Linked DNA regions of Collimonas fungivorans Ter331. The protein of the gene in region 2 binds, or shares a complex with, the protein of the main gene of each other region. Links are inferred from orthologs where the notes say so. Each region holds a gene or a part of one and is shown on either strand. Other genes may lie near its edges.

Region 1 (15,322 bases), 560 kb from region 2 along the record:
CGATGCGGGTGGCGCCGCTGGCGTTCAACACCGCGCTCATGCGGCCGATTTCCTCTTCCACCTCTTCCGCGGTACCGTCCGATTCGCATAACAGGATGGCAGCGGCGTCGATATCGTAGCCGGCCTTGACGAACGGTTCCACCATGCGCGAACTGGTGCGGTCCATCATCTCCAGGCCGGCCGGAATGATGCCGGCGGCAATCACGTTGGCGACCGCATTGCCGCTCTTCACCACGTCGTCGAACGACGCCATGATGACGCGCGCCGCCTGCGGTTTGGGAATCAGCTTGACCGTGACCTCGGTGACCACGCCCAGCATGCCTTCCGAGCCGATGAAGACCGCCAGCAAGTCGAGGCCGGGCGCATCCAGTGCGCCATTGCCGAGTTCGACTACCTCGCCTTCGATGGTCACCATCCGCACACGCAATACGTTATGCACGGTAAGGCCGTATTTCAGGCAATGCACGCCGCCCGAATTCTCCGCCACGTTGCCGCCAATGGTGCAGGCGATCTGCGATGACGGGTCTGGCGCGTAATACAGGCCGTGGGCGGCCGCCGCCTCGGAAATGGCCAGGTTGCGCACACCCGGCTGCACCACCGCAGTCCGTGCATACTGATCGAGCTTGACGATGCGGGTAAATTTGGCGGTGGACAAGACCACGCCGTCGGCGATCGGCATGGCGCCGCCGGACAGGCCGGTACCGGCGCCGCGCGGCACGATAGGCACCTTGAGATCGCGGCACGCCTTGAGGATGGCCACCACCTGTTCCTCGTTCTCAGGGAGCGCCACCACCATCGGCGTTTGCCGATAGGCGGCCAGGCCATCGCATTCGTAGGGCCGGGTATCTTCGATATTGGATAACAGCGCATGCGCCGGCAGCAGCGCCCGCAAAGCACTGACTACCTGTTGCTGGCGGGCCGGGCTAAAGGTGGATTCGGCGGGCGCCGCTGTTTCCGCGTTCATTCTGTTTTCCCATGGGCAGGCTGGCTATCGGAGGGTATGTTTTCTGTTATCGAGTATAACGATATTGTGTTTTTTACAGAACAACTTCCTCGGATATCCGCCTGAAAAGCTTGCGCCGCGCAGGTGAAATGTTTTCAGGCCGCCGGCCGCTTGGTTCAGATGCGGCTGAAAGTATCCTTCATCCATTCGATGAAAGTCGTCACTTCCGGCCGTTCCTGCGGTTTTTGCTGGTACACCAGGTAATAGGCATGGGGCGGCGAAGTGAGGCTGATGTCGAACAGTTGCACCACTTCCCCTTGCGCAATCATTTGCTGGGCAAAATGCTTGCGGGTCAGGCCGACGCCATGGCCATGGCGCACCAGTTCCAGCAACAGGCCAAGGTCGTCGGCGCGCAAGCCGGAGGACGGTTCAGGCCAGTCCAGGCCTGCCGCCTGGAACCATGGCTGCCAAGGCTCCAGGGCCGAACGCAGCAGGCTTGCCTTGCACAGGTCGGCGGGCTGGTGCAGCGGACCGGCCTTTTTCAGGTATCCAGGGCTGGCGACGGCAAAGGTCGGTTCTTCGAACAGTTTTTCGGTGGTGGTGTTGGGATACTTGCCGGCGCCGAAACGCACTTCCAGGTCGCTCTCGGTCAGACTCAGGTCGTAGAGCGGCACCGACAGGAATATCTCGACCACGATCTCGGGGTGCCGGCTGGCAAACCCGTGCAGATGCGGGATCAGCAGCTGGCGCGCAAAAGTCGGCGGCGCGGTGATCTTGACGCGCGGCTGCACCTGGGCGTTACGCTGCGGCAGCGGGAACTCGGTCAAGGTGCGCAAGGCGCTGCGCACCACTTCCAGGTAGCGGTGGCCGAATTCGGACAAGGTGACTGTCCTGCCTTCGCGCGAGAACAGTCGTTCGCCGACGAAATCCTCCAGCAAACGGATGCGGTGCGACAGCGCCGACGGCGTAATGCACAGCTCATCCGCCGCCAGCGCAAATGAACGATGGCGGGCGGCGGCTTCAAACGCGGACAAGGCATGCACCGGCGGCAGGCGATTGACCAGTGGGGTCTTGTTCAACATTGAATTTACCACCGGATTATTTTCCCGGGATTCATGATGTTCTTCGGATCGAACGCATGTTTCAACGCACGCATGGTAGCGATCGCCTCCACGCCATGCTCTTCAATCAGGAAATCGATCTTGTGCAGGCCGACGCCGTGCTCGCCGGTGCAAGTGCCGTCCATGCCGATGGCGCGGCTGACCATGCGCGCATTGACGCCCTCGGCGCGCGCGATGTCGGCGGCATCGTCGGGATCGACCAGCATCTGCACATGGAAATTGCCGTCGCCGACATGGCCGATGATCGAATACACCATGCCGTTGGCCTCGCAATCGGCCTTCGTCTCGAGGATGCATTCCGCCAGGCGCGAGATCGGCACGCAGCAATCGGTGGAAATCGCGCGGCTGCCGGGACGCAATTGCAGCAAGGCGAAATAAGCGTTGTGACGCGCGGTCCATAAGCGCGACCGGTCTTCCGGTCGGGTCGCCCATTCGAAGCCGACAGCGTGATGTTCAGCTACCACCGCCTGCACCAGCTCCGCCTGTTCCTTGACGCCATTCTCGCTGCCGTGGAATTCAAACAGCAGCAGCGGCTGTTCCGGCAGCGCCAGCTTGGAATGCGCATTGATGGCGCGCACGCCGTTTTCATCCAGCAGCTCGACCCTGGCCACCGGCACGCCCAGCTGTATGGTCTGGATCACGGCGTTGACGGCGTCGGCGATGTTCTGGAACGAACAGACCGCGGCCGAGATGGCTTCCGGTTGCGGATAGAGCTTGACGGTCACTTCGGTGATCACGCCCAGCGTGCCTTCGCTGCCGACGAAGATGCGCGTCAGGTCGTAGCCTGCCGCCGATTTTTTGGCGCGGGTGCCAGTCTTGATGATGCGGCCGTCGGCGGTCACCACCGTCAGCGCCAGCGTGTTCTCGCGCATGCTGCCGTAGCGCACGGCGTTGGTGCCGGAAGCGCGGGTCGCCGCCATGCCACCGATCGAGGCATCGGCGCCGGGATCGATGGGAAAGAACAGGCCGCTGTCCTTGATCTCATGGTTCAGCTGCTTGCGGGTAACGCCGGTCTGCACCGTCGCCGTCAAGTCTTCGGCATGGATCGCCAGCAGGCGGTTCATGCGCGACAGGTCGACGGAAATCCCGCCTTGCAGCGCCAGCACATGGCCTTCCAGCGAAGTGCCGCTGCCGAAAGGAATCACCGGGACCAGGTATTCGCTGCACAGCTTGACCAGCGCGGCCACCTCTTCGGTCGATTCGACGAACACCACGGCATCCGGCAGCATGGGGTCATACGATGAGGCATCGCGGCCATGATGTTCGCGCATCGCCACGGTGGTCGAGAACCGTTCGCCAAACAGAGCGCCGAGGGCGGCAAGCAAGGCGTCGGGCAACGGTTTCTTCAGGGCGGCGAGATCGGCTATGTGATTCATTGGAAGGTCTCCTTTTCCTTTGAATTTTACTCTGCGGGACTGCGCTCTGCTGGTGTAAAGTACAACCTCCCGCATTCCACCCCGAATCAACACAGAAAACCATGGGCAACCGACTCTCGAAGATCGCCACGCGCACCGGCGACAAAGGCACGACCGGCCTCGGCGACGGCAGCCGCACCGGCAAGGACAGCCTGCGCATCCAGGCTATCGGCGATGTCGACGAGCTGAACTCGCAGCTGGGCCTGCTGCTGTGCGAACAACTGGCCGCGGAACTGCGTGAAGCATTGCTATCGATACAACACGACCTGTTCGATCTGGGCGGCGAACTGTGCATTCCCGGTTACGCGCTGGTCAGCGCGGCCCAGGTGGCCCGGCTCGACGACCTGCTGGAAAAATACAACGCCGACCTGCCGCCGCTCAAGGATTTCATCCTGCCAGGCGGCAACCGCCCGGCAGCGCTGGCGCATGTCTGCCGCACGGTCTGCCGGCGCGCGGAACGCAGCATCGTCAGCCTGGGCAAGAGTGAAACGGTGAATGAGGAAGTGCGGCAGTATGTGAACCGCCTGTCGGACTTGCTGTTCGTGCTGTCGCGGGTGCTCAACCGCGCGGATGGCGGCAGCGATGTGCTGTGGCAGAAGGACCGCTTGCGGGACGCTTAAAAAAAGCGGGATGAGGCCGCAATCGACATCATCCCGCTCGCTTTGGATCAATCGTGCTTATTTACCTCACTTACTTGCTGCGCTTGTCGTGTTCGATCAATGCATACGCCGAATGGTTGTGGATCGACTCGAAGTTTTCCGCTTCCAGCACATAGGCCAGCACGCGCGGTTCGTTGTTCAGGGCCACCGCGACGTCGCGCACCAGGTCTTCGACGAACTTCGGATTTTCATAAGCGCGCTCGGTCACGTATTTTTCATCCGGGCGCTTCAGCAGGCCGAACAGTTCGCAGGATGCCTGCGCTTCGATCTTCGCGATCAGCTCATCGACCTGGATCTCGCCGTCCAGCACCGCGTTGACAGTGATGTGCGAGCGCTGGTTGTGCGCGCCATAAGCAGAAATTTGCTTCGAGCAAGGGCACAGGCTGGTCACCGGCACCAGCACTTTCAGCCTGATTTCCAGCTGGCCCTGGCTGATCTCGCCGGTCAGGCCCACTTCGTAATCCATTAGGCTCTGCACGCCGGAGACCGGCGCGGTCTTGTTGATGAAATACGGGAAAGTCAGCTCGATACGGCCGCGCTCGGCGTCCAGCAGGGTCACCATCTTGCGCATCAGGTCGCCGAACGAAGCAACATCCAACGGCCCTTCCAGGCCTTCCAGCAAGGCGATGAAGCGCGACATGTGGGTGCCCTTCTGCTGTTCCGGCAGATGCACGTACATGTTCCAGCTGCCGATGGTCGGCTGCGCCGTTGCCGCGGTGCGCACGGTCACCGGATAACGCACGCCTTTTACGCCAACGCGCTGGATCGCCAGGCGGCGGGTGTCGACGCTGCTTTGCACGTCTGGAATCGTCAGATTCTGATCACGAGTGTTCATGCTTAACCTTTGAATGAAAGACCGCCGGAAGCAGCCTGATCCCGCTTCGCCTGCCGGCTCGGCAGAAAAACCGGGATGGTTGGATATAAGTCTGGCTTGGACGCTGCCGCTCGCCCGGCGGCAGCATCCTGGCTGGAATTGCTTGAATTGCTTGAGAACGGCGCAGGCGGCCAGGCCCGCTTAATTCTGGTTGACGACCAGGCGCGGCTGGTCTTTGCCGAAGCGCTGGCGTATCGATGCGGCGATACCTTCCGCGTTCAGGCCGCATTGCGCCAGCAGCTGGCCGACGTCGCCATGGTCTATAAATCGGTCCGGCAAGCCCAGATTCAAGAGCGGCTTGACGCATCCCGCCGCCGCCAGCGCTTCCGCTACCGCAGAGCCGGCGCCGCCCATGATCGAACCTTCTTCTACCGTGACCAGCGCATCGTGGTTTTGCGCCAGTTCCAGCACCAGGTCGACGTCCAGCGGCTTGATGAAACGCATGTTAACGACCGTGGCGTCGAGCAGTTCACCCGCTGCCATGCTCGGCGCCAGCATCGAACCGAATGCCAGGATCGCTACGCTCTGGCCTTGGCGCCTGATTTCGCCTTTACCCAAGGGTAATGTGGTCAATTCCGGAACGATGGCTGCGCCGATGCCGGCGCCGCGCGGATAACGCACCGCTGCCGGGCCGTTGTAGTGATACGCGGTCGACAGCATCTGGCGGCATTCGTTTTCGTCGGACGCCGCCATCACCACCATGTTGGGGATGCAGCGCAGGTACGCCATGTCGTAGTTGCCGGCGTGGGTAGCGCCGTCGGCGCCGACCAGGCCGGAACGGTCGAGCGCAAAGGTCACGTCCAGGTTCTGCAGCGCCACGTCATGGATCAGCTGGTCGTAGGCGCGCTGCAGGAAAGTCGAATAGATCGCCACTACCGGCTTCAGCCCTTCGCAAGCCAGGCCGGCGGCGAAAGTGACCGCATGCTGCTCGGCGATGCCGACGTCGTAGAAGCGTTGCGGAAAGCGCTGGGCGAAAGTATCCAGGCCGGAGCCACCCGACATCGCCGGGGTGATGCCGATCAGCTTGTCGTCTTGCGCCGCCATGTCGCACAGCCAGTCGCCGAATACCTGGGTGTAGGTCATCTTGCTGACCGTGGCCGGCTTGATGCCTTCGGCCGGATTGAACTTGCCGGGGCCGTGGTACAGCACCGGGTCGGCTTCCGCCAGCTTGTAGCCCTGGCCCTTCTTGGTCACCACGTGCAGGAACTGCGGTCCCTTCAGGTTCTTCAGGTTTTGCAAGGTCGGGATCAGCGATTCCAGGTCGTGGCCGTCGATCGGACCGATGTAGTTGAAACCGAATTCTTCAAACATGGTGGCAGGCACCACCATGCCTTTGGCGTGTTCTTCGAAACGCTTGGCCAGTTGCCGCATCGGGCCCGGCAGTATCGACTTGCCGACGTTTTTGGCTTGCGCATAGAACTGCCCCGACATCAGGCGCGCCAGGTAGCGGTTGAGGGCGCCGACCGGCGGCGAGATCGACATGTCGTTGTCGTTCAGGATCACCAGCATGTTGATGTCGTCATACACGCCGGCATTGTTCATGGCTTCGAACACCATGCCGGCAGTCATTGCGCCGTCGCCGATCACGGCGATCGCGTGGCGGTCGGTTTCGCCTTTGGTCTTGGCGGCCAGCGCCATGCCCAGCACGGCGGAAATCGAGGTCGATGAATGGGCGGTGCCGAAGGTGTCGTATTCGCTTTCGGCACGGCGCGGGAAACCGGAAATGCCGTCGAGCTGGCGCAGCGTGTGCATGCGGTCGCGGCGGCCGGTCAGGATCTTGTGCGGATAGGTCTGGTGGCCGACATCCCACACCACGCGGTCTTCCGGCGTATTGAAAACGTAATGCAGCGCGATCGTCAGTTCTACCGTGCCCAGGTTGGACGACAGGTGGCCGCCGGTCTGCGCCACCGATTCGATGACAAATTCGCGCAGCTCGTCGGCCAGCGGCCTGAGTTGCGCCCGCGTCAGTTTGCGCAGGTCTGCCGGGCTGTCGATTGTGTTGAGTAGTTCCATATCTAAGCCTTCTGTTCTAAGCCTTGCGTTGCACGATCAAATCCGCCAGCTCGCGCAGGCGGCGTGCCTTGTTCCCAAAGATAGCAAGCGCCTGGTGGGCGTCGTTGCGTAATTTTTCTGCCAGCGCCTGCGATTCCGGCAAACCCAGGATCGAGACATAGGTCGGCTTGTTGTCGGCGGCGTCCTTGCCGGCGGTTTTCCCCAGCGTCGCGGAATCCGCGGTGGCGTCGAGGATGTCGTCCACCACCTGGAACGCCAGGCCGATGGCGGTGCCGTAGGCTTCCAGCGCCTCGATTTCAGCCGGCGCCAGGGCCTTGCCGCCCCATGCTCCTAGCAATACCGAGGCGCGCAACAAGGCGCCGGTTTTCAGCTTGTGCATCTGTTCCAGCTCTGCCAGCGACAGGTTGAGGCCGACGCTGGCCAGGTCGATCGCCTGGCCGCCGCACATGCCGAGCGAGCCGGAGGCTTGCGCCAGCAGGCGCAGCATGACGATCTGGCGCGCCGAATCAATTTCCGCGCCGATTTCCGCACCGGCTTCGGCCAGCACCACGAAGGCCTGCGACTGCAAGGCGTCGCCCACCAGCAAGGCAGTCGCTTCATCGTATTGCACATGCACGGTAGGCTTGCCACGGCGCAAGGCGTCATCGTCCATGCAGGGCATGTCGTCGTGCACCAGCGAATAAGCGTGGATCATTTCGACGGCAGCGGCGGCGCGCTGGGCAACGGTGAGCGGCGTTGCAAACAGTTCCCCGGCGGCAAATACCAGCAAGGGACGGACCCGCTTGCCGCCATCCAGCACGGCATAACGCATGGCCTGGTGCAGCCTGGCCGGGATGCTGGTTGCAGCCGGCAAGAACCGGTCCAGGGCAGCTTCCATCCCGGTTTGCGTCTGGCGCATCCAGGCGTCGAAAGCCAATGCCGGCTCCTGCGCATGGTGCGATAATGGAACGGCAACAGTCATTCGTCAGCTCCGCTGTGATCCTTCAGCGCTTCACCGGTAAACGGCTTGAGCATGTCGCCTTCCAGCACCTTGACCTGGCTGTCGACTTTTTCCAGCTGCAAGGCGCAAAACTTGACCAGTTCCGACCCACGTTTATACGCGGCGACGGAGGCTTCCAGCGGCAACTCGCCAGCTTCCATTTGGGCAACCAGTTGCTCCAGTTCGGCCATTGCTTGTTCAAACGAGGCGGGACTGCTGGTGGAAATCGGATTTTTTGGCATAGTGGCTATAAATAGTGTAGTTCGCTATTTTAGAGCAAAGCTCTATAAGCCGTTGAAATTCGAGGGCTTTATCTCGATAAAAAGCGTAAAACGGCGCCAAAACCGGCATTTTTATGGGATAATCCTCGGTTCTGTCCAAAATTTCCGTTTCATATTATTTGAACACAGGTTTTTGCGGATTCTTTCTCTCTTAGGTTGATACAACACATTTGGGGGTGGAGGGATGTCCGATCTGGCTTCTATAACCAAGCTCGCGCGCTCCGATGCGCAACTTCCGGTCAACGTCTACTTTGACGAAGCGCTGTTAAAGCGCGAAATCCAGCAATTGTTTCAGAATGGCCCGCGTTACGTCGGCCATGAACTGATGGTGCCCAACGTCGGCGATTACGCCACGCTGGCTTCTGAAAACGAAGGCCGCATGCTGGTGCGCAATCCCCAAGGGATTGAGCTGGTATCCAATGTCTGCCGCCATCGGCAGGCAAAAATGTTCGACGGCCGCGGCAATGCCCGCAACATCGTCTGCCCGCTGCATCGCTGGACTTACGACCTCAAGGGCGAACTGATAGGCGCACCGCATTTCGGCGAGACGCCGTGCATGAACCTGTCCAGGACGCCTTTGCAAAACTGGAACGGCTTGCTGTTTGAACAAAACGCCTTCCATGTCGGCGAAAAACTGGCGCAGCTGGGCGTGGCCAAGGATCTCGATTTCAGCGGCTACCTGTTCGACCATGTCGAAGTCCACGAGTGCGACTACAACTGGAAAACCTTTATCGAGGTTTACCTGGAGGACTATCACGTCGAGCCGTTCCATCCCGGCCTCGGCAGTTTTGTCAGCTGCGACGACCTGGAATGGCAATTCGGCAAGGATTACAGCGTGCAGACCGTGGGCGTCAATCACGGACTGGCGAAATCCGGCTCGCCGGCATACAAGAAGTGGCAAGAGCAGGTGCTCAAGTTCAGCAACGGCGAACCGCCGAAGTTCGGCGCGATCTGGCTGACCCTGTATCCCAACATCATGGTGGAATGGTATCCCCACGTACTGGTGGTGTCGACGCTGTGGCCGCGCGGCCCGCAAAAGACCACCAACGTGGTCGAGTTCTACTACCCCGAGGAAATTGCGCTATTCGAGCGCGAAATGGTCGAGGCGGAACGTGCCGCATACATGGAAACCTGCGTCGAAGATGATGAAATTGCACTGCGCATGGATGCCGGACGGCGCATCCTGATGGAGCGCGGCGTCAATGAAGTCGGCCCTTACCAGTCGCCGATGGAAGACGGCATGCAGCATTTCCACGAGTGGTACCGGAGCCAGGACGGCCTGGCCTGAGCACTCCCGGATCAGATAGATAACGGGGCCGGGGTTGGTGCGCAAGCTGAAGCGCAGCAACCCCGGCCCTTTGCCATTATTTAGCGCCGCCGGCATGCACTGCGGCCAGAATCAGTCAGAATAGCAGCACCGCTCTTCCACTTCATTCCCGCCCCATGCAATCACTCTGGATGCTGTTCGCTAGCCTCATGTTTTCAATCATGGGAGTCTGCGTCAAGCTCGCCGCCGACCATTACTCCATTGCCGAAATCGTGCTGAGCCGCGGCCTGATCGGCATGCTGTTCATCGTTGTCCTGATCCTGCTGAAAGGCGGCACCCTCAAGACTCCCATGCCGCGCCAGCACCTGTGGCGCGGCGTGATCGGCGTGATTGCGCTGTCGATGTGGTTCTATTCCTTCAGCCTGCTGCCGGTGGCTACCGCCACCACCCTCAACTACACTTCCTCGATATGGCTGGCGGCAATCCTGTTCGGCGCCGCCTGGTGGCGCGGCAACAGCCGCTTCGAATGGGGCATGGCGTTCACCATCCTGCTCAGCTTCATCGGCGTGATGCTGTTGCTGCGGCCATCGTTCGACGCCGAGCAGACCAGCGGCGGCATGATCGCGCTGGCCTCCGGCCTGCTGTCGGCCGTGGCTTACCTGCAGGTACGGCGCCTGGGCAAGCTGGGCGAACCGGAATACCGGGTGGTTTTCTATTTTTCAAGCACCAGCGCCCTCGCCGGCCTGGCTGGCAGCATCTTGCTGTCCGGCGGCGGCATCCCGCTGTGGCACCCGCATAGCGCGCAAGGCCTGGCCTTGCTGATTACGCTGAGCCTGTCGGCCACCCTGGCCCAGATGGCCATGACGCGCGCCTACCGCCTTGGCAATCCGCTATTGACCGCGAACCTGCAATATACCGGCATCGTCTTTTCCAGCATCTGGGGCATCCTTATCTGGCACGACCAGATGGACTGGCGCGGCTGGCTTGGCACTGCTGTAATCCTTATCAGCGGTTTGCTGGCAACGTTTTATAATCAAAAGAAGGCGCGTCCGCTCAACTCCTTGCACGAAGAAAAAACGGTGGTCGCCCAGACGGGGTCGCCTAGACGGGGCGCCTAGACCCTCGATGCGTTGCCGAGCGTTGCCCTGCATCACCTGACACATACTTGATAAAAGGAATGCCATGTCTCAAGCCCATCCCTACCAGACGCTGATTTCTGCCGCGAACCTGCTGCAGAATGCGCAAAACCCCAACTGGGTCATCCTCGATTGCCGCCACGACCTGGTCGATGCCGCTGCCGGCAGGGCGGCATACGATGCAGGCCACATTCCCGGAGCCCGTTTTGCCAACCTCGACCGCGACCTGTCCGGCGCCAAGCAGGCGGCCGACGGCAGCTTCAAGGGCCGCCATCCCTTGCCTGAAACAGATGCGCTGCTGGCAACGCTGCGGCAATGGGGCATCAACGACGATACCCAGGTCGTCGCCTACGATGCCCAGGGCAGCATGTATGCAGCCCGCCTGTGGTGGCTGCTGCGCTCCATCGGCCACAGTTCGGCGGCGGTGCTGGACGGCGGCCTGGCGGCCTGGCAAGCAGCCGCAGGCAGCTTGTCGACGGCCGAACCGGCGCCCGCAGCCGGCAACATCAGCGCCAAGCCGCCGCTCACCGCCAGCGTCGATGCGCATGACATCCTGCACAACCTGACCAACCCAAGGCGGACTATCCTCGACGCCCGCGCGCCGGACCGCTTTCGCGGAGAAAATGAAACCATCGATCCGGTTGGCGGCCATATTCCGGGCGCCAAGAATCGTTTCTTCAAAGACAATCTGCAGGCGGACGGCCGCTTCAAGCCCGGCCATCAATTGCACGAGGAATTCGGTGCCCTGATCAGCGAACCGCAAGCGGCGATCATGCAATGCGGTTCAGGCGTCACCGCCTGCCACAACCTGCTGGCGCTGGAAATTGCCGGTTTGCATGGCGCTGCCCTGTATCCGGGATCGTGGAGCGAGTGGTGCTCAGATCCGAAGCGGCCTATGGCCAAGGGCGTATAAACGGGTCTAATGATGGTGGGCGTGGCGCGTCAGGAACAGCACAATGGCGACGCCGGCCCCGATCAGCAGGATCTGCGGAATCGTTTCGCGCAGCGTGGCGCGGCGCTGCATCTGCGGCATCAAGTCGCTGACGGCGATATAGATAAAGCCCGATGAAGCAAACACCAGCACGTAGGGAATCCATTCCATGCCGCGCTCCAGCGTAAAGTAGCCGAGCAGGCCGCCTACCACCGCCATCAGGCTGCAGATCAGGTTGTACACATAAGCGCGGGTGCGCGAAAAGCCGGCATTGAGCAGCACGATGAAATCGCCGATTTCCTGCGGGATCTCATGCACGATGATGGCCAGGCCGGTGATCAGGCCCAGGTGCGGATCGGCCAGGAAGGCCGCGGCGATCAGGATGCCGTCGGTAAAATTGTGCAAGCCGTCGCCCACCAGGATCATCCAGCCGGCTTTGCCCGCCTCTTTCTTGTCATGGCCGTGGTGATGGCCGTGGCCGTCGTCCTCGTGATGGTGCGAATGGCGCAGGATGGCGAATTTTTCCAGTACAAAAAACGCCAGCAGGCCGCCCAGCAGCACGGCGAACAGCGTATGGTTGTCGGCCTTCGATTCGAAGGCTTCCGGCAAGGCGTGCAGCAAGGAAGTCGCCAGCATGATGCCGACCGACAGGCTGACCATGCGCTCGACCATCTTGGACAGCAGCGCGAACGAAAAAACGGCAGCGGCAGTAATGCTGAAAAGACCGGCGATCATGGTCGCCAGGAGGATTGAAACGAGTGTGGAATTAATTTTTGGCTCCGGCAAACAGCTTTACATGCAACAAGGTTGCAAATTAAAGCACAGCTACCGCATTTCAGCAAACGTATTTCAGCAAAATCAGCTGCTTATCGGAGCCCGGAGGCCGCCAGCAAGGATTTCTGTTTCCGGACGCCAGCCGTCCAGAAACAAGCGCCGGCAAACACAGGCGTCAGCTCACGCCATGTTCCTTGAACCAGGCCAAAACGCGCTTCCAGCCGTCTTTTGCATCCGCTTCGACATAGCTGGGCCGGTAATCGGCATTGAACGCATGGCCGGAATTCGGATACACCACGATTTCCGACTTGCTGCTGCCCTTGGCCAGCGCCGCCTTCATCTGCGCCACATGGTCCTGCGTAATGCCCTGGTCCTTGGCGCCGTACAAACCCAGCACCGGCACTTTCAGGGTAGGCGCGATGTCGACCGGCTGCTTCGGCGTCAATGCCTTGATCTCGGCCTCCGTTTTGCCTTCTGGATCCTTGCCCCTGACCAGGCTGCCGTACCATGCCGCGGCAGCCTTGACCTTGGGGTTGTGGCTGGCGTACAGCCAGGTGATGCGGCCGCCCCAGCAAAAACCGGTGACTGCCAGCTTGTTGACATTGCCGCCATTTTTCTTGGCCCAGGCCACGCAGGCATCGAGATCGCCCAGCACCTGGTCGTCCGGCACCTTGGAAATCACGTTGACGTACAGTTCCGGGATGGATGCAAAAGCCGCAGGATCGCCCTGGCGCTTGAACAGATTGGGCGCAATCGCCAGGTAACCGAGCTTGGCGAAACGCCTTGCGATATCGGCAATATGCTCGTGCACCCCGAAAATCTCCGAGACCACCAGCACCACCGGCAAATTGGTTTTGCCCTCCGGCTGCGCGCGGTAGATCGGCACGCTCAGGCCGTTTTCCTCGATGTCCAGCGCTCCGGCCGTGAGGCCTTCGGTATCGGTCTTGATCACGGTCTGCGCCGTCACCGGCAGCACGGCGGCGGCAAAGCCGGTGCCCAGGGCGGTTTTCATGAAAGTACGGCGGTCCACGCCATCGGACAAGCTGGTTTTCGCCACCAGGCTATCGAAATCTTCTTTCAAATTCGGCATCAAGCTCTCCTTTTAAGTTGACCTTCAGCGATCGCAGAAACGGTGTGCGGCACCTCGTCCTTAGTGCGCCTCGTCCCAGTTCTTGCCCACTCCGACTTCGGCAATCAGCGGCACTTTTAGTTCAGCCACGCCAGCCATCAGCTGCGGCAGCCTTTCCCGCACCAGCGCCAGTTCGTCCTGCGGCACTTCGAGCACCAGCTCATCGTGCACTTGCATGACCATCTTTGATTTTAACCGCTCTGTTTCGATCCAGCCTTGCACTGCGATCATCGACAATTTGATCAGGTCGGCCGCCGTGCCCTGCATCGGCGCATTGATCGCGGCGCGTTCGGCGCCCTGGCGGCGCTGGCCGTTGGGCGAATTGATTTCCGGCAGCCACAGGCGGCGGCCGAACACGGTCTCGACGTAGCCTTGCGACTTGGCTTCCACCCGTGTCATGTCCATGAACTGCTTGACGCCGGCAAAACGCATGAAATATTTTTCGATGTACATCTGGGCGGCGGCGCGCTCGATGCCGAGGTTGCCGGCCAGGCCGAATGCGCTCATGCCGTAGATCAGGCCGAAGTTGATGACCTTGGCGTAACGCCGCTGCTCGCTGGTGACCTCGGCTGCCGGCGTGCCGAAAATCTCGGCGGCGGTAGCGCGGTGAATGTCCACGCCTTCGGCAAAGGCGCGCAGCATGTTTTCATCGCCCGATATGTGGGCCATGATGCGCAATTCGATTTGCGAATAGTCGGCCGAGACAATCACGCTGTCCGGCGGCGCCACAAACGCTTCACGGATACGCCGGCCTTCGGCGGTGCGGATCGGGATGTTCTGCAGGTTGGGATCGTTAGACGCCAGCCGTCCGGTCACCGCCACCGCTTGCGCGTAATTGGTATGCACGCGGCCGGTATGCGGGTTGACCATCTTCGGCAGTTTGTCGGTATAGGTCGATTTCAGCTTGGATAGGCTGCGGTAGTCGAGCAGCACTTTCGGCAGCGGATAATCCTCCGCCAGTTTCTGCAGCACTTCTTCATCGGTAGACGGCGATCCGGACGGCGTCTTCTTGACCACCGGCAGCTTGAGCTTGTCGAACAGGATTTCGCCCAGCTGCTTGGGCGAGCTCAGGTTGAACGGCTGGCCGGCCAGTTCGTAAGCCAGCTGCTCGATCTCCAGCATGCGCTTGCCGAGCTCGTTCGATTGCGTCGCCAGCAGGCTGGCGTCGATCAGCACGCCGTTGCGCTCGATCTTTTGCAGCACTACCGACGTCGGCACTTCGATTTTTTCGTAGATGAACCTGAGTTTGGCGTCGTCGGCGATATGCGGCCACATGGTCAGGTGCAGCTGCAGCGTGATGTCGGCATCCTCGGCCGCGTATTCGGCGGCGCGGCCGATCTCGACTTCGTCGAAACCGATTTGCGAAGCGCCCTTGCCGCATACCTCCTGGAAAGTGATCGTCTGGTGGTTCAGGTGGCGCAGCGCCAGGCTGTCCATGTCGTGGCTGCGGTGCGACTCGAACACATAGGATTCGAGCAGGGTATCGTGCACGATGCCGCGCAGGCTGACGCCCTGGTTGGCGAAAATATGGCTGTCGTATTTCAGGTTCTGGCCGACCTTGGGCTTGCTCTCGTCTTCCAGCCAAGCACGCATTTTTTCCAGCACGAACTCGCGCGGCAATTGCGCCGGCGCATCCTGGTAGCGATGCGCGACCGGGATATAGGCGGCGACGCCGACTTCGCAGCACAACGAGATGCCGACCAGCTGGGCGGTCATCGGATCGAGCGAGGTGGTTTCGGTATCGACCGCGGTCAGGCTGGCTTTGTCGATGCGCTGCAGCCACTGGTCCAGCTGGGCTTC
Region 2 (15,415 bases):
CAGCGCGCGCCCGGCCTGGTTCAAGACCACCTTGACCACATTCGGATTGAAGGCATCCACTGCCGAGTCGATCGCGTGCGCCGCGGTCGCCATCGGCACCTCGCCGGTGATCTGCGCCGCGGTAGCGGCGATCAGCTCAGGCTCGATCATCGGTTCGTCGCCCTGCACGTTCACCACCACGGCATCGGCCGCCAGTCCCAGCGCCGCCGCCACTTCGGCAATGCGGTCGGTGCCGGAAGGATGGTCGGCGCGCGTCAGGCGCGCGGCGATGCCATGCTGGGCGCAGACTGCCAGGATTTCGGCGTGGTCGGTCGCCACGATGACCTGCGCCGCGCCGGATAGCGCGGCGCGCTCAGCGGTGCGCACGATCATCGGCTTGCCGCCGATGTCGGCCAGCGGCTTGTTAGGCAGACGGGTAGACGCCAGCCGCGCCGGGATGATGACGGTGAAAGACTTGTTCGAGCTCACGACAATCACGATACCCGCCGCCTATGCCGCAGGAGCTGCAGCCGGCGCGGCCGGGCTGTTCAGGTCGCGCGCCTGGTCGGCCCACATGATAGGGATGCCGTCGCGCACCGGATAAGCCAGCTTGTCGGCGTTGCAAATCAGTTCCTGGGCTTTTTTGTCGTAATGCAGCGGACCTTTGCAGATCGGGCAAACCAGGATGTCAAGCAGTCGAATGTCCACGGAGTTTCTCCAGAATTTGTTGTGACAGCGCGGCATCGATCTGCGCCGTCACGGGAACGATCCAGATGCGCGGATCGTTCCTGATGGTTTCTATTTGCCGACATTTTACTGCATCCTTTTCAGTTATCAGGATGATCTCGGCCTGGAGCGCGGCAAACGGGTTGTCGGAAAAGTCATGATGGTCAGGCAAGGCCAGCGCCTCGAAGCGCAATCCGGCCGCCGTCAGCATCGAAAAAAACCGCTGCGGATTGCCGATGCCGGCGGCCGCGGCAAGCCGCAGGGCCGGGTCCTGCAGGCTGGCCAGCGTCCTGGTCCGGCGCGGATCGCACAGCTGCTCGGCCTGCTCGCCCACCAGCTGCATGCGGATCGCCGAGGCCGGCATGGATGCCGGCATGGTTGCCGCATTCACCACGGTAAAGTCGCGGCGGCGGCTTGCCGGTTCACGCAGCGGCCCGGCCGGCAGCAGCCAGCCGTTGCCGGCGCCGCGGGCGTCGAACAGCACGATTTCGATGTCGCGCTGCAAGCGGTAGTGCTGCAGACCGTCGTCCGACAGGATCAGGTTGACCTCGGGATGGGCCTGCAGCAGCGCTTCGGCGGCAGCCACCCGGTTGCGGCCCACCACTACCGGGCACTGCGCGCGGGCGGCGATCAGCAAAGGCTCGTCGCCTGCTTCGGCCGCCAGCGATGTCGCAGTTACCTGTTGCACGGCAGGCTGGCCGTCGCCGGACTGCGCGGCATAACCGCGCGAGATCACGCCCGGCACGTAACCGGCCTGGCGCAGCGCCTGCACCAGCCAGATCGTCAGCGGCGTCTTGCCGGTGCCGCCGACAAAGATGTTGCCGACCACGATCACCGGCACCGGCAGGCGCGTGCTGGCCCGCCAGCCGGCAGCGTACAAACGGCGGCGCAGCGTCGCCAGCAGCCCGAACAACAGTGACAGCGGCCATAACAGGCATGCTAAAAAACCGCGCCGCTGCCAGGCAGCGCTCAGGACCGATTCCAGCGAAGGCTTATTTGTGGCCACTAGTCTGGGCAGCAAACGTGATCTTGTCGAAACCGGCCAGGCGCGCCGCTTCCAGCACGTTGATCACGGTCTGGTGGGTAGCCATGGCGTCGGCGTTGATGATCACCACCGGGTCGCCCTTGGCGCCGTCAGCTTGCACCGCATTCTTGAGGTCGAGCGCCAGCGATGCCGCATCCTTGGACGAGACCTGGACATTGTTGACCGCGTACTGCCCTTGCGGACTGACAGCGACGTTGATTTCCTGCGGCTGCACCATTGCCTTGTCGGCGTCGGCCGTCGGCAAGGTGATTTGCAGCGCGGTGAATTTGCTGTAGCTGGTAGTCACCATCAGGAAAATGACGATTACCAGCAAGACGTCGATAAACGGAATCAGGTTGATTTCCGGGTCGTCGCGACCCTTGCCTTTGCGGAAGTTCATTTGCGTGCGCCGTGAACGGTATCGACAAATTTCACAGCCTGCTGCTCCATGTCAACCACGAAGCCATCCACCAGGGCGCGGAAATGGCGGTAGAAAATCAGCGCCGGCATGGCGATCGCCAGGCCGAAACCGGTGTTGTACAAGGCCACCGAAATGCCGTGGCCCAGCTGCGCCGGATCGGCGCCGGCGCCATTGGTCGCGCCAAAGATTTCAATCATGCCGACCACGGTGCCAAACAAGCCCATCAGCGGCGCCAGCGAGGCAATCGTGCCAAGCGTGGTCAGGAAACGCTCCAGTTCATGCGCGGTGGCCTGACCGGCTTCCTCGATCGATTCTTTCATCAGCTCGCGCGGCGCATCGACATTACGCAGGCCGGCAGCCAGCACCCGGCCCAGCGGCGAGTTGGTTTCCAGGTTGGTCAGGACTTCCTTATTGACCTTGCCGTTGTGATAAACCCGTATCACTTCCTGCAGCAGCTGCGGCGGCAGGATGCGCGGCCGGCGCAGGTAAACCAGACGTTCGATAATCAATGCGGTGGCAATGATGGAGGCAATCAGCAACAGCCAGATCGGCCAGCCCGCAGCTTGAATAATGGCAAACAAAAGAAACTCCTTGGTGAAATCGCATTCAATATCGGCAAATGCGGATGAGGGGTTCATCAGCATGGATGCAGAATGTAACTTGTTGAAGGCTTGTGAGCAAGGGCGACAAGCGTTGCGGGACGGAAATTTTTACGGTTAATTTGATAGCGCTTAAGCGAGACTGCAAGTTCCACACATTTTATGTGAACAAGATTGTGGACAAGTCCCGGACTCAGCCGCGAAGTCCATGATTTCAAAGGACTTTTTTGTGCTGCATCAAAAACGTGCAGATTTTATCCGTCAGCTTTGGCAAAACGGCCGGCCTCGGCAAGAAAATGTTGCACAGCCGGCAGTGTGTCCGCCTGCCGGCACGCCAAAGTTAACGGCTTGTTATATTTTACGTTGGCCTATCGCCCTCTTATTATCAGTGGCGTAACCACATCAGCAATTTCAATGGGACTTTGACATGGACAACATAAAACGGCGGACCCTGTTAGGAATGGGCTTCCTGGGAGCATCGGCGCTGATCGCTCCGCGTGCGCTTTACGCGGCAACCTCCTCCGCGGAACCACAGGAAATTCCTCTTTGGCCCAAACCGCCGGGAGGTAATGGCCCCGCAGGACCGGAACAGGCCAATGCCAAAGGCTCGGTCACCAACATCTCCCGTCCGCGCCTGGTGGTCTATCGTCCCGAGCGGCCCGACGGCAGCGCCGTGTTGGTGATTGCCGGCGGCGGTTACGGGCATATCGAGCGAGGCAGCGAAAGCATCCCGGCAGCCCAGTGGCTGCAATCGCTTGGCGTCACCGTATTCGAACTGGTCTATCGTTTGCCCGGCGAAGGCTGGTCGAACATCGCACCGTTCCAGGATGGCCAGCGCGCCATGCGCCTGATCCGGGCATTGGCGCCGAAGCATGAACTGGCGGCCAACCGCATCGGCATCCTCGGCTTTTCCGCCGGCGGCCATCTGGCGGGAACCACGGCGGCGGAACCGGATGCCCGGCGCTACCAGGCCATCGACGCCGCCGACCAGTTTTCCGCGCGCCCCGATTTCGCCGGATTGATCTATCCCGTGCTTACTTTCATGCCGCCTTACGACAACACGCGCTCGCGCCGTGAAATTATCGGCAAGCACCCGGACCTTGCGGCCAGCGAAGAATTCTCGGTGGAACGGCATGTCGCCAGCCGCATGCCGCCAACCTTCCTGGCGCAAGCCGCGGACGATCCGATTGCGCCGATCCAGAACAGCCTGCTGATGTTCAACGCGCTCAAGGCCGCGCAGATCCCGGCGGAAATGCATGTGTTCCAGGATGGCGGACATGGCTGGGGACTGGGAAAACCGGGCAGCCAGCCGCATGCCTGGCCGGGCTTGTTCGAAGCCTGGACGACGCATAACGGCTGGACAAAAACAGCCTGATACGTATCCGGCACCATCAGTCCGAAGTTCCACACATATTATGTGAACAAGATTGTGGACAAGTGCCTAACTCTAAGCTTAAGCCGATGATTTGAAAGGTTTTTTTAGCGCTGCATCAAAAACATGCAACGCCCCCTTCCCCGCGCCGGCAAAGTTCTCCACAGATTTTGGGGATAACTTTGTGCACAAGCGCACTGGATTCACGAGAAGTCCTTGATTGGAAACATCTTTTCACTACTGTTGGCGGCAGGTGCAAATGCGCCTCAAACAGCAGTTTACGGATAGCGATGACGATTTTCGCGGATCTTTCCTAGCCGTTTTGCCATAGCCAGGCCTGCGGATATCCACAAGTTCCTGTTGACCCGCAGTTACCCACAGAATTTGTGGATAAGCTTGTGCGCAAGCGCACTGCAATCCGGGCAAGCCTTTGATTTGTTTCGCTTTTCCATTGATGATCAGCGACCGTGCTTTACAATGGCAAGCTCCAGCAAATCACGCGCCAATAAAGAACCCCGGAAAGCCCGTATGAATTTCTCCAGCGACACCGACCTCCGTTCCAGCGGACCGCCAGTACTGACGGTTTCCGCCTTGAATCAAGCCGTGGCGCGTTTGCTGGAACGCAGTTTCCCGCTGGCCTGGGTGGCGGGCGAGATATCGAATTTCAAAAGCTACGCCTCCGGCCACTGGTACTTCACCTTGAAAGACGACGCGGCGCAAGTGCGCGGCGTGATGTTCAAGGGCCGCGCCCAGCATGCCGGCTTCACTCCGCGTGACGGCGACAAGGTGGAAGTGCGGGCGCTGGTGACGCTGTACGCCGCACGCGGCGACTACCAGCTCAACGTCGAAGCGATCCGGCGCGCCGGCGTCGGCAATCTGTACGAAGCGTTCTTGCGCCTGAAAGAAAAACTCAATGCGGAAGGCTTGTTCGATCCGGCCCGCAAACGGCCGCTGCCGCCATTCGCCCGCACCATCGGCATCGTCACCAGCCTGCAGGCGGCGGCGCTGCGCGATATCCTGAGCGCCCTGGCGCGCCGCGCGCCGCATGTGCGCGTGATCCTTTATCCGACTCCGGTCCAGGGCGACGGCGCAGCGGAGAAAATCGCGCGCGCCATCAATACCGCTGCCGCGCGCGCCGAATGCGAGCTGCTGCTGGTGTGCCGCGGCGGCGGCAGCATCGAAGATTTGTGGTCGTTCAATGACGAAGCGGTAGCGCGCGCCATCGTCGCCGCGCCGATGCCGGTGATTTCCGGCGTCGGCCACGAAACCGATTTCACGATTGCCGATTTCGCCGCCGACCTGCGCGCCGCCACCCCGACCGCCGCCGCCGAACTGGCGACAGTGCCGCGCGCCGAATGGCTGGCGACGCTGGAGACGCATGCCGACGACCTGACCCGCGCCTTGCGCCGGCGGCTGGCCGAAACCGGCCAGACCCTGGACTGGCTAAGCCGGCGCCTGAGCAGTCCGGCCACCACCATCGCCCACGAACGCGTCAAGCTGCAAAGCCTGCAAGCCAGGCTGCTGCACGCTACCCGCATTCCATTGACGCAATCGCGCCATGCACTGTTGAACCTGCGCACCCGCTGGGCCGCGCAAATACCCAGCACGATTGCGCCGCGCATCGCGCTGCTGGAACAGAGCCGGCGCCTCAACGCTGCGCTGGCGGCGCAAAACCGCGATCGCCGCCAGGCATTGGCGGCGCTGAACGCGCAGCTGGAACTGCTGAATCCGCAACGCACGCTGGAACGCGGCTACGCCATTGTCTCGGACGCCAAGGGCCATGTGATCCGGACGCCGCAGGCGCTGCAGCCGCGCCATGTAATCACCGTGCAGCTGGCCGAAGGCAGCGCCCAGGTCGGCATAGACAGCGTGCAGGCGACGCTGGATTGAACGGATGTTTTTTGTGATGCAAGTCACATAGCGAATGGAATAAAAGCGCAAGCATGCTGCATGGAATAGCTAAGCGCTTTACAATAGCTCTCTCCAGAATCTGTTCACGGCACTAGATGACTAGATGTATAGGCAACAGCTTCTTTGTAATTCCAATAAAACTATAGAAAGGACGCACCATGGCACACACACTCCCGCCTCTCCCGTACGATCTGGACGCACTGGCTCCGCACATCTCCAAGGAAACCCTGGAATTCCACTATGGTAAACATCACCAGACCTATGTGACCAACCTGAACAACCTGGTTCCGGGCACAGAATTCGAAAACGCTACTCTGGAAGAGATCGTCAAGAAATCTTCCGGCGGCATTTTCAACAATGCAGCGCAAGTCTGGAACCATACTTTCTACTGGAACAGCCTTTCGCCGCAAAGCAAAGGCGGCGGCGGCGCACCAACCGGCGCATTGGCAGATGCGATCAATGCAAAATGGGGTTCGTTCGACAAGTTCAAGGAAGAACTGACCAAGACCGCGGTCGGCACTTTCGGCTCCGGCTGGGCATGGCTGGTGAAGAATGCTGACGGTTCGCTCGGCCTGGTGTCGACTTCCAATGCAGCCACTCCGCTGACCACCGACGCCAAACCGCTGATTACTGTCGACGTCTGGGAACATGCTTACTACATCGACTACCGCAACGCCCGTCCAAAATACCTGGAAGCATTCTGGGCATTGGCGAACTGGGAATTTGCTTCGAAGAATTTCGCATAAGCAAATTCGTAAATATCGATAAACACTTTATCGACCTCGCAAAAATAGCGCCGCTTACCGCCGGCGCTATTTTTTTATCTGCAAGCCAAATCGGCTAAAGTTGCTCAGGCTTCGCGATCGCCCGCCACAACATCCTGAACAGCGCATTCGCCTGCAACGCCAGCGCTTCTTTTTCGCCGCGCATGGTGTGCATGTGCACCAGCCTTTCCAGGATGCCGATGAAATAGTCCAGCAGGATTTTTTCATCCACTTCATCGGTCAGCACGCCTTGCGCCCTGCCATCGGTCAGGGTCTTCATCAGCACTTCCATCATTTCCGGCTGGCGGAAAGTACGGTCGCGTCCCCAGGCGCTGATCTGCAGCGAACTCATGATGAGCTGGCTGACCTTGGGATTGCGGTCGAAAAAATCCAGCACCACCCAGAACACCTTGCGCAGCTTGTCCTGGCAGCTCTCGATGCCTTGCAGGTGATCGAGCATGCGCGAAGCCAGCGTACCCAGCCAGGTTTCCAGGCAGGCAAACAACAATGCTTCCTTGCTGCCGTAGTATTTATAGATGGTTTGCAGGGAGACGCTGGCGGCGCTGGCGATCTCACCGTAGGCGACGCTATGGAATTCGCGTTCCGAAAACAAGTCCAGCACGGTGTTTTCTATCCGCTGCCTGATCAAGGGCTTGAGCAAGGCGCGATCCAATATGATTTTCTGTTTTTCCGAAGCCATAGATTTTGTTATGGTTTTGCCATATGTGTAATTAATATTACTATTGAATCGGCAGCCTATTTCCGCCCAGGTTTAGAGTGGATTACCAATTGACGCTGGCTGCTGCTTTAACTACAGTGGCATTCAGGATGAATCAGCATCAAGCTAAGTGTAATTTTAATTACTAGAACATACAAGCCGGAGACGCTATGACTGAAGCCTATATTTTCGATTCCGTACGGACCCCGCGCGGCAAGGGCAAGAAAGACGGCAGCCTGCACCAGGTCACGCCGGTCAACCTGCTGGCCCAGCTGCTGCAGGCGCTGGAGCAGCGCAACCGCCTCGATACTTCGCAGGTCGACGACGTCGTGCTCGGCTGCGTGACGCCGGTCGGCGAGCAAGGCGCCGATATCGCCCGCACCGCGGTGCTGTATGCCGGCTGGGACCAGTCGGTGGCGGGCGTGACGCAATCGCGCTTTTGCGCTTCCGGCCTGGAATCGGTCAACCTGGCGGCGATGAAAGTCATGTCCGGCCAAGAGCAGCTGGTGGTGGCCGGCGGCGTCGAAAGCATGTCGCGCTGGGCCATGGGTTCGGACGGCGGGGCCTGGTTCATGGACCCGCGGGTCAACCAGGTCACCGGCTTTGCGCCGCAAGGCATAGGGGCCGACCTGATCGCGACGCTGGAAAATTTCTCGCGCAGCGATGTCGACAACTTTGCCCTGCAGTCACAGAAAAAGGCGGCCCATGCGCGCGCCGAAGGTTATTTCAAAAAATCGCTGGTGCCGGTGACCGACCTCAACGGCCTGGTAGTGCTGGACCACGATGAATACATCCGCGCCCAGACCACCATCGAAAACCTGGCGGCCTTGAATCCCGCTTTCGAGCAGATCGGCCAGATGGGTTTCGACGCCACCGCGCTGCGCAAGTACACCACCGTCGAAAAAATCAACCATGTGCACCACGCCGGCAATTCTTCCGGCATCGTCGACGGCGCCGCGCTGGTGCTGGTCGGCAGCAAGGAGATGGGGCAGAAGCTGGGACTGAAGCCGCGCGCTCGGATTGTCGCCACTGCCGTCACCGGCTCGGAGCCAACCATCATGCTGACCGGCATCGCTCCGGCTGCGCGCAAAGCGCTGGCCAAGGCCAAGATGTCGGCCAAGGACATCGACCTGTTTGAAATCAATGAAGCGTTTGCCGCAGTCGTGATGCGCGCCATCCGCGACCTGGAGATCGATCCGGCGCGGGTCAACGTCAACGGCGGCTCGATCGCCATGGGCCATCCGCTGGGCGCAACTGGCGCCATGATCCTCGGCACCGCGCTCGACGAGCTGGAGCGCAGCGGCAAGAAGACTGCCCTGATCTCGCTGTGCGTGGGCGGCGGCATGGGCATCGCCACCATCATTGAACGTGTCTAACAGACTGGATCCAGATCATGAGCGTAAATTTTCAAAAAGACGGCGACAATATCGTGACCCTGACCCTGGACATGCCAGGACGGTCGATGAATGTATTGAACGAAGCGCTGACCGCGCCGTTCATGGAGGCGATCGCCGCCATCGAAGCCGACCCGGCTATCGCCGGCGTCATCATTACCTCAGGCAAGGCGGATTTCGTGGCCGGCGCCGATATCGAAAAACTGTTCCAGATTACTGAGGCGCAAACAGCCTTCGACCTGGTGCAGCAATTCAAAGGTTTCCTGCGCCGCCTCGAACTATGCGGCCGGCCGGTGGTGGCCGCGCTGAACGGCACCGCGCTGGGCGGCGGCCTGGAGCTGGCGCTGGCCTGCCATCACCGCATCGCCATCAACAATCCGAAAGCCAAGTTCGGCCTGCCGGAAGTCAAGCTCGGCCTGCTGCCGGGCGGCGGCGGCACACAACGCCTGCCGCGCATGATCGGCATCCAGGGCGCGCTGCAGCTGATGTTGGAAGGCAAGGAGCTGCGCGCCGAAGAAGCGCTGCAGCAAGGCATCATCCAGGAACTGGCGAGCGACAGGGAAGACTTGCTGGCCAAGGCCAAAGCCTGGTGCCTGGCCAATCCCAAGGCCAAGCAGCCGTGGGACGACAAGAAATTCCGCTGGCCCGGCGGCGACTCGCGCAGCCCGGGCAACGGCCAGCTGTGGGCGATTGCGCCGTCCATGGCAAGCGCCAAGACCCATGGCAATTATCCTGCGGCGACCAACATCATGAGCTGCGTATTCGAAGGCGGCATCGTCGATTTCGATACCGGCTGCGAAATCGAATCGCGCTACTTCGTCAACTGCGCCTTGTCGCCGGTCGCCAAGAACATGATCGGCACCTTGTGGTTCCAGCTGAACGCCATCAACAAGGGCAAGTCGCGCCCGGAAGGCATCGCGCCATCCAAGGTCAGCAAGGTAGGCATACTCGGCGCCGGCATGATGGGCGCCGGCATCGCCTATGCCTCGGCCAAGGCCGGCATACAAGTGGTGTTGCTGGACAACAGCCTGGAAACCGCCGAAAACGGCAAGGACTATTCCAGCAAGCTGCTCGACAAGGCGATCAAGCGCAAGCAGCAAACCGCGGAAGGCAAGCAAGCCCTGCTGGATCGCATCAGGCCGACCGTGGATTTCGGCGACCTGGCAAGCTGCGACCTGATTATCGAGGCGGTGTTTGAAGACCGCGAGGTCAAGGCAACAGTGACCCGCAAAACCGAAGCGCTGATCAGCGCCGACGCAGTGTTTGCCTCGAACACCTCTACCCTGCCGATCACCGGCCTGGCGCAGGCCAGCGTACGGCCGGAAAATTTCATCGGCCTGCATTTCTTCTCGCCGGTGGACAAGATGCCGCTGGTCGAAATCATCGTCGGCCGGCAGACCAGCCAGCAAACCCTGGCGCGCGGTTTCGACTACGTGCAGCAGATCAAGAAAACACCGATCGTAGTCCACGATTCACGCGGCTTCTACACCTCGCGCGTATTCGGCACCTATGTGATGGAAGGCTTGAAATTGCTGATGGAAGGCCAGCATCCGCGCGCCATCGAGATGGCGGGCTTGCAGGCCGGCATGCCGGTGGGGCCGCTGGCAGTGCACGATGAAGTCAGCCTGTCCTTGTCGCTGCATATCCTGCAACAGACGCGCAAGGATTTCGCCGAAGCCGGCAAACCTTTCGCCGGCCATCCGGCCGATGCCGGGCTGGAAAAAATGGTGACCCAGCTCGACCGCAAAGGCAAAAAAGCCGGCAAGGGATTTTATGATTATCCAGAAAACGAAAGCAAGCACCTGTGGCCCGGCCTGCAGCAGGCCTTCCCGCTCGCAGCCACGCAGCTGCCGCAAAAGGACTTGATCGAACGTTTGATGTTTGTGCAGGCCAACGAAGCCGCAAAGTGTTATGAGGAACAGGTAGTGCTGACCGTCGCCGACGCCAATATCGGCAGCATTTTCGGCTGGGGATTCGCACCGTTCCAGGGCGGCGCCCTGCAATACATCAACGCCTACGGCGTCGCTAATTTTGTCCGGCGCGCGAACCAGCTATCAGAGCAGTTCGGCAGTTATTTCGCACCGGCCGCGATACTGGTGAAAATGGCGGAACAAGGCAAACACTTCGAATAGCGAGCTCACGACAGGCCGCGGCTCTTCCTCGGCAACGACGAAGAGCCGCAGGCGGTTCAGCCGATCTTGCTGGCGTCGAACAGGGAAGGAATGCGCTGGGCCAGCATCAGGTCGCCTTTCAGTTTCAGCTTGCCGCTCATGAACGCCATGGCGCCGTTGAGTTCGCCTTTCAGCATCGCCTTCAAATCCTCGTCGGCCATGGTCAGCGCCACATCCGGCGCATCGACCACGCCTTCGTGCGCAGTGCATGTGCCATGATCGATCAGCAGGTACATCGGTTTCGCAATATCGAACTGGATGCTGCTTTTCATGTCCGCCGCGGCTACGCTGTTCAGGCCCGACGGCATGAGCTTGATGATGTCGTTGACTGTCATTGCTGTTCCTCTGGTTGTTTAAAATCCGTGCTATCGCTTGTCATTCCCATCCGACCGCGTTGCGTATCTGCAGTTCCTTCTCCATCAACGCAGCATAACGTTTTTCCACTTCGCCGCGCTTGACTTTCATGGTCGGCGTCATCAGTCCGTTGTCTATGCTCCAGGCGTCTTTCAGCACCACGCATTTGGCGATCTTTTCATGCGGCTCCAGCGTCGCATTGACCAGCGCCATGTCGGCGATCAGCTGCTGCTCTACTTCTGCCCGCGGCTTGCTGCGCGCGGCTGCGGTCAGGGTCACCGCCATCACCGGCTGGTTCATGCCGCTGCCGATGAACAACAGGTTCTCCAGGTCGGTATTGCGCGCCAGCGAACATTCGATAGGCGCGGGCGCCACATATTTCCCCTTGGCGGTTTTAAAGATGTCTTTGACGCGGCCGGTAATATACAGGTATCCGTCCTGGTCCACCCTGCCTTTATCGCCGGTGCGCAGGTAGCCATCCGCAGTGAAGGCGGCACTGGTGCTCTCGGGGTCTTTGTAGTATCCCATCATGAGCCCTGGGTGCTTGAACAGGATTTCGCCTTCATCCGACAATCTGAATCCTGCATTCGGCGGCGGCTTGCCGACCGAACCGCTGCGGTTATTGCCCGGCAGGCAAGCGCTGGAATAGACCGAGGCTTCGGTCGGCGCATAACCTTGCAGCACTTCCAGCCCCAGGTTGCGGCGGTACCAGTCCAGCAACGCCACCGGTATCGGCGCCGCGCCGGACAGGCAAATGCGGGTATTCTGCAAGCCGACGGCGGTGCGGATCTTGCGCCGGATGATGTTCCGCAACAGGGGAATCGCCATCAGCCGGTCCAGTTTCCGCTGCGGCATCTTGTGCAGGATGGCGTTCTGTATCCGGCTGTAAACCAGCGGCACGCCAAAAAAACGGGTCGGCGCCACCTGCGCCAGCTGCTCGCCCATCTTGTCGACGTTTTCCAGGAAATGCACTTCGCCGCCGTTGTAGCAGCTGGGGATGGCGATCGCAAAGCGCTCGAATGCGTGCGCCAGCGGCATGTATGAAAAATAGCGTTCCTGGGTAGGCGACGGCGCCAGGTCCATGATGCTGTACACCGCGAACAATACGTTGCCGTAACTGAGCATCACCCCCTTCGGATTGCCGGTGGTGCCGGAAGTGTAGATCAGGGTCATCAGCGCCTCCTGCGGCGGCGCCTGGTAGTCCGTCATCGGTTGGTTGGCCGCAACCAGTTCGTCCCACTTGAACCGGCCCGCCGGCGTTTCCTGGTAGGGAAACGAGATGGTGCAGACCGATTCCGGAATCGCCCCCATGAAATCGTCGGCGTCCGGCATGGGGCCGAGGAACACCGCCTTGGCCTCGCTATGTTCGAAGATATAACGTGTGGTGGCCGCCGCCTGTTTCGGGTACAGGCCGACGCTGACATGCCCAACCATGGCGATCGCCAGGTCGGCCATGATCCAGTGCGCGGTGTTGCGGCCGGAGATGCAGATGCGGCTGCCGGGTTCCCAGTCCATCGCCTTCAGCGCCGCCGCCATGCGGCTGACCTGGTCGCAGCCCTGGCCTCTTGTGATGGCTCGCCACTGGCCATCGACCGGCTGGAACAGCCAAGGCATGTCGGGCTTCTGCGACGCCCACTGCAACAGCATTTGCACCGGATTCTTTTGCACGTCCATATTGCCTCCTCGCCCATCGATCTGGATAACCGCTTGCCGATATTTTTATTCTGCAGGACAGCCTTGCTTCAAATCGCGCCGCTTGCGCGCAGTGCCGCCAGCGCCGCCGCGCCAAATCCCAATCCCGCCAGTACGCTGGAGGTATCAGCGCCCAATGCCGGACAATCGCCAGCCGCGCCGGCCGCATCGCTGAACTTGATCGGCAGCTCCGGCAACGGCTTGCCGTCTTCCATCCGCACCAGGCCGCGTGCCTTGACCTGCGGGTTGTCCAGCGCTTCCTGCGGGGTGTAGATGCCCGATACGCAGCAGTCGCGGTCAGCCAGCAGCAACTCCCATTCATCGCGCGAGCGGGTCTTGAACAACGCCTCCAGGGCGCTCCGCAAAGCTGCGCCATCCGGCCCCGGCGCCAGCGGCATGGCCGCTAGGTCGGGCCGCTCGACGGTCTTGCAGAAATTGAGGAAGAATTTGGGCTCCAGCGCCGCCATCGCCACGTGCTTGCCGTCGGCGCAGGCGTAAATGCTGTAGTTGGCCAGGCCGCCGCTCAAGATATCGCCGCCGCGCGCCGCGCTCGCGCCCAGGGTGCGGACGGTTGCCAGCGACAGCGCCTGCAGCGCCAGCGTGCCGTCCAGCATGCCGACGTCGACCATGGTGCCCTGGCCCGAGGCGCGGGCGCCTATCACCGCCGCCAGGATGCCCAGGGCGCAGGTCAGCGCGCCGCCGGCCAGGTCGGCGCTCTGGAAGTTCGACAGCGCCGGCGGACCGCCGGCGGCGCCGCTCTGGTCCAGCAGGCCGGCGTAGGCGCAGTAATTCATGTCGTGCCCGGCCCGGTCCTTGTAGGGGCCGGTCTGGCCGTAGCCAGTCAGCGCGGCGTAGACCAGGCGCGGATTGATGATCTTCAGTTCCTGGTAGCCGCAGCCCAGCTTGTCCATCACGCCGGGCCGGAGCGATTCGATCAGGACGTCGGCTTGCGACACCATGACCTTCAGCACGGCGACCGCTTCCGGCTGCCGCAAATCGAGGGTCACCGATTTCTTGCCGCGATTGACCAGGGTGAACAATTCAGGCGACAGCATGCGTGCGTAGTCGCCGCCTTGCGGCTCTTCCAGCTTGACCACCTCGGCCCCCATCTGCGCCAGGTAAAGGCTGCAAAAGGGACCGGGCAGCAAACGGGTCAGGTCGAGCACCCGGATGCCGGACAGCAGCGGATTAGCCATTACGGATCATGGCGGGTCATGCCTTACTCTGGCCAAACGGCGAACCGACGTCCTGCACGATGGACATCAGCGATTCGCCTATGCTGGCAGGATAAGTAGCGTCGTCGAAATCGACGATCTCTTGCCAATGCCGGGCCACCTGTTCGGGGCCGAAAGCCTGTCCGTGGAAATGATGGCCTTGCGTGCGCTGCCAGCGCAGCTTGGCGTGGAAGCCGGCGCCGACCTCGAACAAGCTGCCGTTCTCCCGGCAACTCTCGTGGCACAGGTATGCCGCCAGCGGCGCCACGAACTCCGGCTTGAGCGCTTCCATCATCTGCGGCGGCATCACCGTTTCCGAAATGCGCGAACCGGCCAGCGGCGCGATGGTGTTGACCAGCACGTTCTTGGCGGCGCCTTCGATCGCCAGGGTATTCGCCATGCCGATCAAACCCATCTTCGCCATGCTGTAGTTGGCCTGGCCAAAATTGCCATAGATGCCGGCAGCCGAAGTAGTCATGACGATGCGCCCGTAGCCCTTGTTGCGCAAGTGCGGCCAGGCGGCATGGGTGACGCGGAAAGCGCCCAGCACGTGGACGCGGTAGATCAGGTCCCAGTCGTCGGCGCTCATTTTGGCGAAACTGCTGTCGCGCAGGATGCCGGCATTGTTGATCACGATGTCGACGCCGCCGAAATGGTCGAGCGCGGTCTGCACGATCCGGCTGCCGTCTTCCACCGAGTCGTAGTTGGCGACCGCGCTGCCGCCGGCCGCCTTGATCTCCGCCACCACCTGGTCGGCAGCGGCGCTGGACTTGCCGCCGCCATGGACGTCGCCGCCCAGGTCGTTCACCACTACATGGGCGCCGCGCGCGCCCAGCAGCAAGGCATGCACCCGTCCCAGGCCGTTGCCGGCGCCGGTGACAATCGCCACCCGGCCGTCATAACGCAACGCATTTTGCAATTCATTTTCCATAGTCTGCATCTTTATTCAAAATAGAAAACCCGTACTCATATTGATCGGGAAATGATCTCTTTCATGATTTCGTTGGTGCCGCCGTAGATACGCTGGGCGCGCGCATCGATATACGCACGCGCAACCGGGTACTCCTGCATGAAAC

Evidence for each region.
Region 1: the proteins of xseA (region 2) and CFU_RS03795 are in contact, whole or in part, in a cryo-EM structure (PDB 8TXR), measured with the Escherichia coli proteins. The link is inferred for Collimonas fungivorans Ter331 from one-to-one orthologs.

What each region holds. Positions count from the first base shown.
Region 1 is NC_015856.1:854,876-870,197, reverse strand. The notes cover bases 6,615-9,496. They hold CFU_RS03795 (exodeoxyribonuclease VII small subunit), read right to left. Parts: upstream 8,247-9,496; coding sequence 7,983-8,246; downstream 6,615-7,982. Other genes in these bases: CFU_RS03790 (aromatic ring-hydroxylating oxygenase subunit alpha), read left to right, coding at 8,470-9,496; CFU_RS03800 (polyprenyl synthetase family protein), read right to left, coding at 7,042-7,986; dxs (1-deoxy-D-xylulose-5-phosphate synthase), read right to left, coding at 6,615-7,025. In the rest of the region: CFU_RS03830 (FAD-linked oxidase C-terminal domain-containing protein), read right to left, coding at 1-964; CFU_RS03825 (LysR substrate-binding domain-containing protein), read right to left, coding at 1,120-2,007; CFU_RS03820 (FAD-binding oxidoreductase), read right to left, coding at 2,031-3,440; CFU_RS03815 (cob(I)yrinic acid a,c-diamide adenosyltransferase), read left to right, coding at 3,542-4,099; GTP cyclohydrolase FolE2, read right to left, coding at 4,170-4,973; more of dxs, read right to left, coding at 5,154-6,614; more of CFU_RS03790, read left to right, coding at 9,497-9,573; CFU_RS03785 (DMT family transporter), read left to right, coding at 9,729-10,670; CFU_RS03780 (sulfurtransferase), read left to right, coding at 10,735-11,601; CFU_RS03775 (ZIP family metal transporter), read right to left, coding at 11,608-12,354; CFU_RS03770 (dienelactone hydrolase family protein), read right to left, coding at 12,569-13,483; polA (DNA polymerase I), read right to left, coding at 13,544-15,322. UniProt on the Escherichia coli protein: Bidirectionally degrades single-stranded DNA into large acid-insoluble oligonucleotides, which are then degraded further into small acid-soluble oligonucleotides.
Region 2 is NC_015856.1:1,416,891-1,432,305, reverse strand. Bases 3,856-6,830 are described here. They hold xseA (exodeoxyribonuclease VII large subunit), read left to right. Parts: upstream 3,856-4,649; coding sequence 4,650-6,011; downstream 6,012-6,830. Other genes in these bases: sodB (superoxide dismutase [Fe]), read left to right, coding at 6,191-6,778; CFU_RS06290 (alpha/beta hydrolase), read left to right, coding at 3,856-4,124. Also shown: kdsB (3-deoxy-manno-octulosonate cytidylyltransferase), read right to left, coding at 1-468; CFU_RS06310 (Trm112 family protein), read right to left, coding at 490-687; lpxK (tetraacyldisaccharide 4'-kinase), read right to left, coding at 668-1,711; CFU_RS06300 (ExbD/TolR family protein), read right to left, coding at 1,698-2,129; CFU_RS06295 (MotA/TolQ/ExbB proton channel family protein), read right to left, coding at 2,126-2,731; more of CFU_RS06290, read left to right, coding at 3,177-3,855; CFU_RS06275 (TetR/AcrR family transcriptional regulator), read right to left, coding at 6,873-7,496; CFU_RS06270 (acetyl-CoA C-acetyltransferase), read left to right, coding at 7,685-8,890; CFU_RS06265 (3-hydroxyacyl-CoA dehydrogenase NAD-binding domain-containing protein), read left to right, coding at 8,908-11,040; CFU_RS06260 (SCP2 sterol-binding domain-containing protein), read right to left, coding at 11,097-11,414; CFU_RS06255 (AMP-binding protein), read right to left, coding at 11,455-13,107; CFU_RS06250 (CaiB/BaiF CoA transferase family protein), read right to left, coding at 13,176-14,321; CFU_RS06245 (SDR family oxidoreductase), read right to left, coding at 14,338-15,270; CFU_RS06240 (acyl-CoA dehydrogenase family protein), read right to left, coding at 15,306-15,415. UniProt on the Escherichia coli protein: Bidirectionally degrades single-stranded DNA into large acid-insoluble oligonucleotides, which are then degraded further into small acid-soluble oligonucleotides.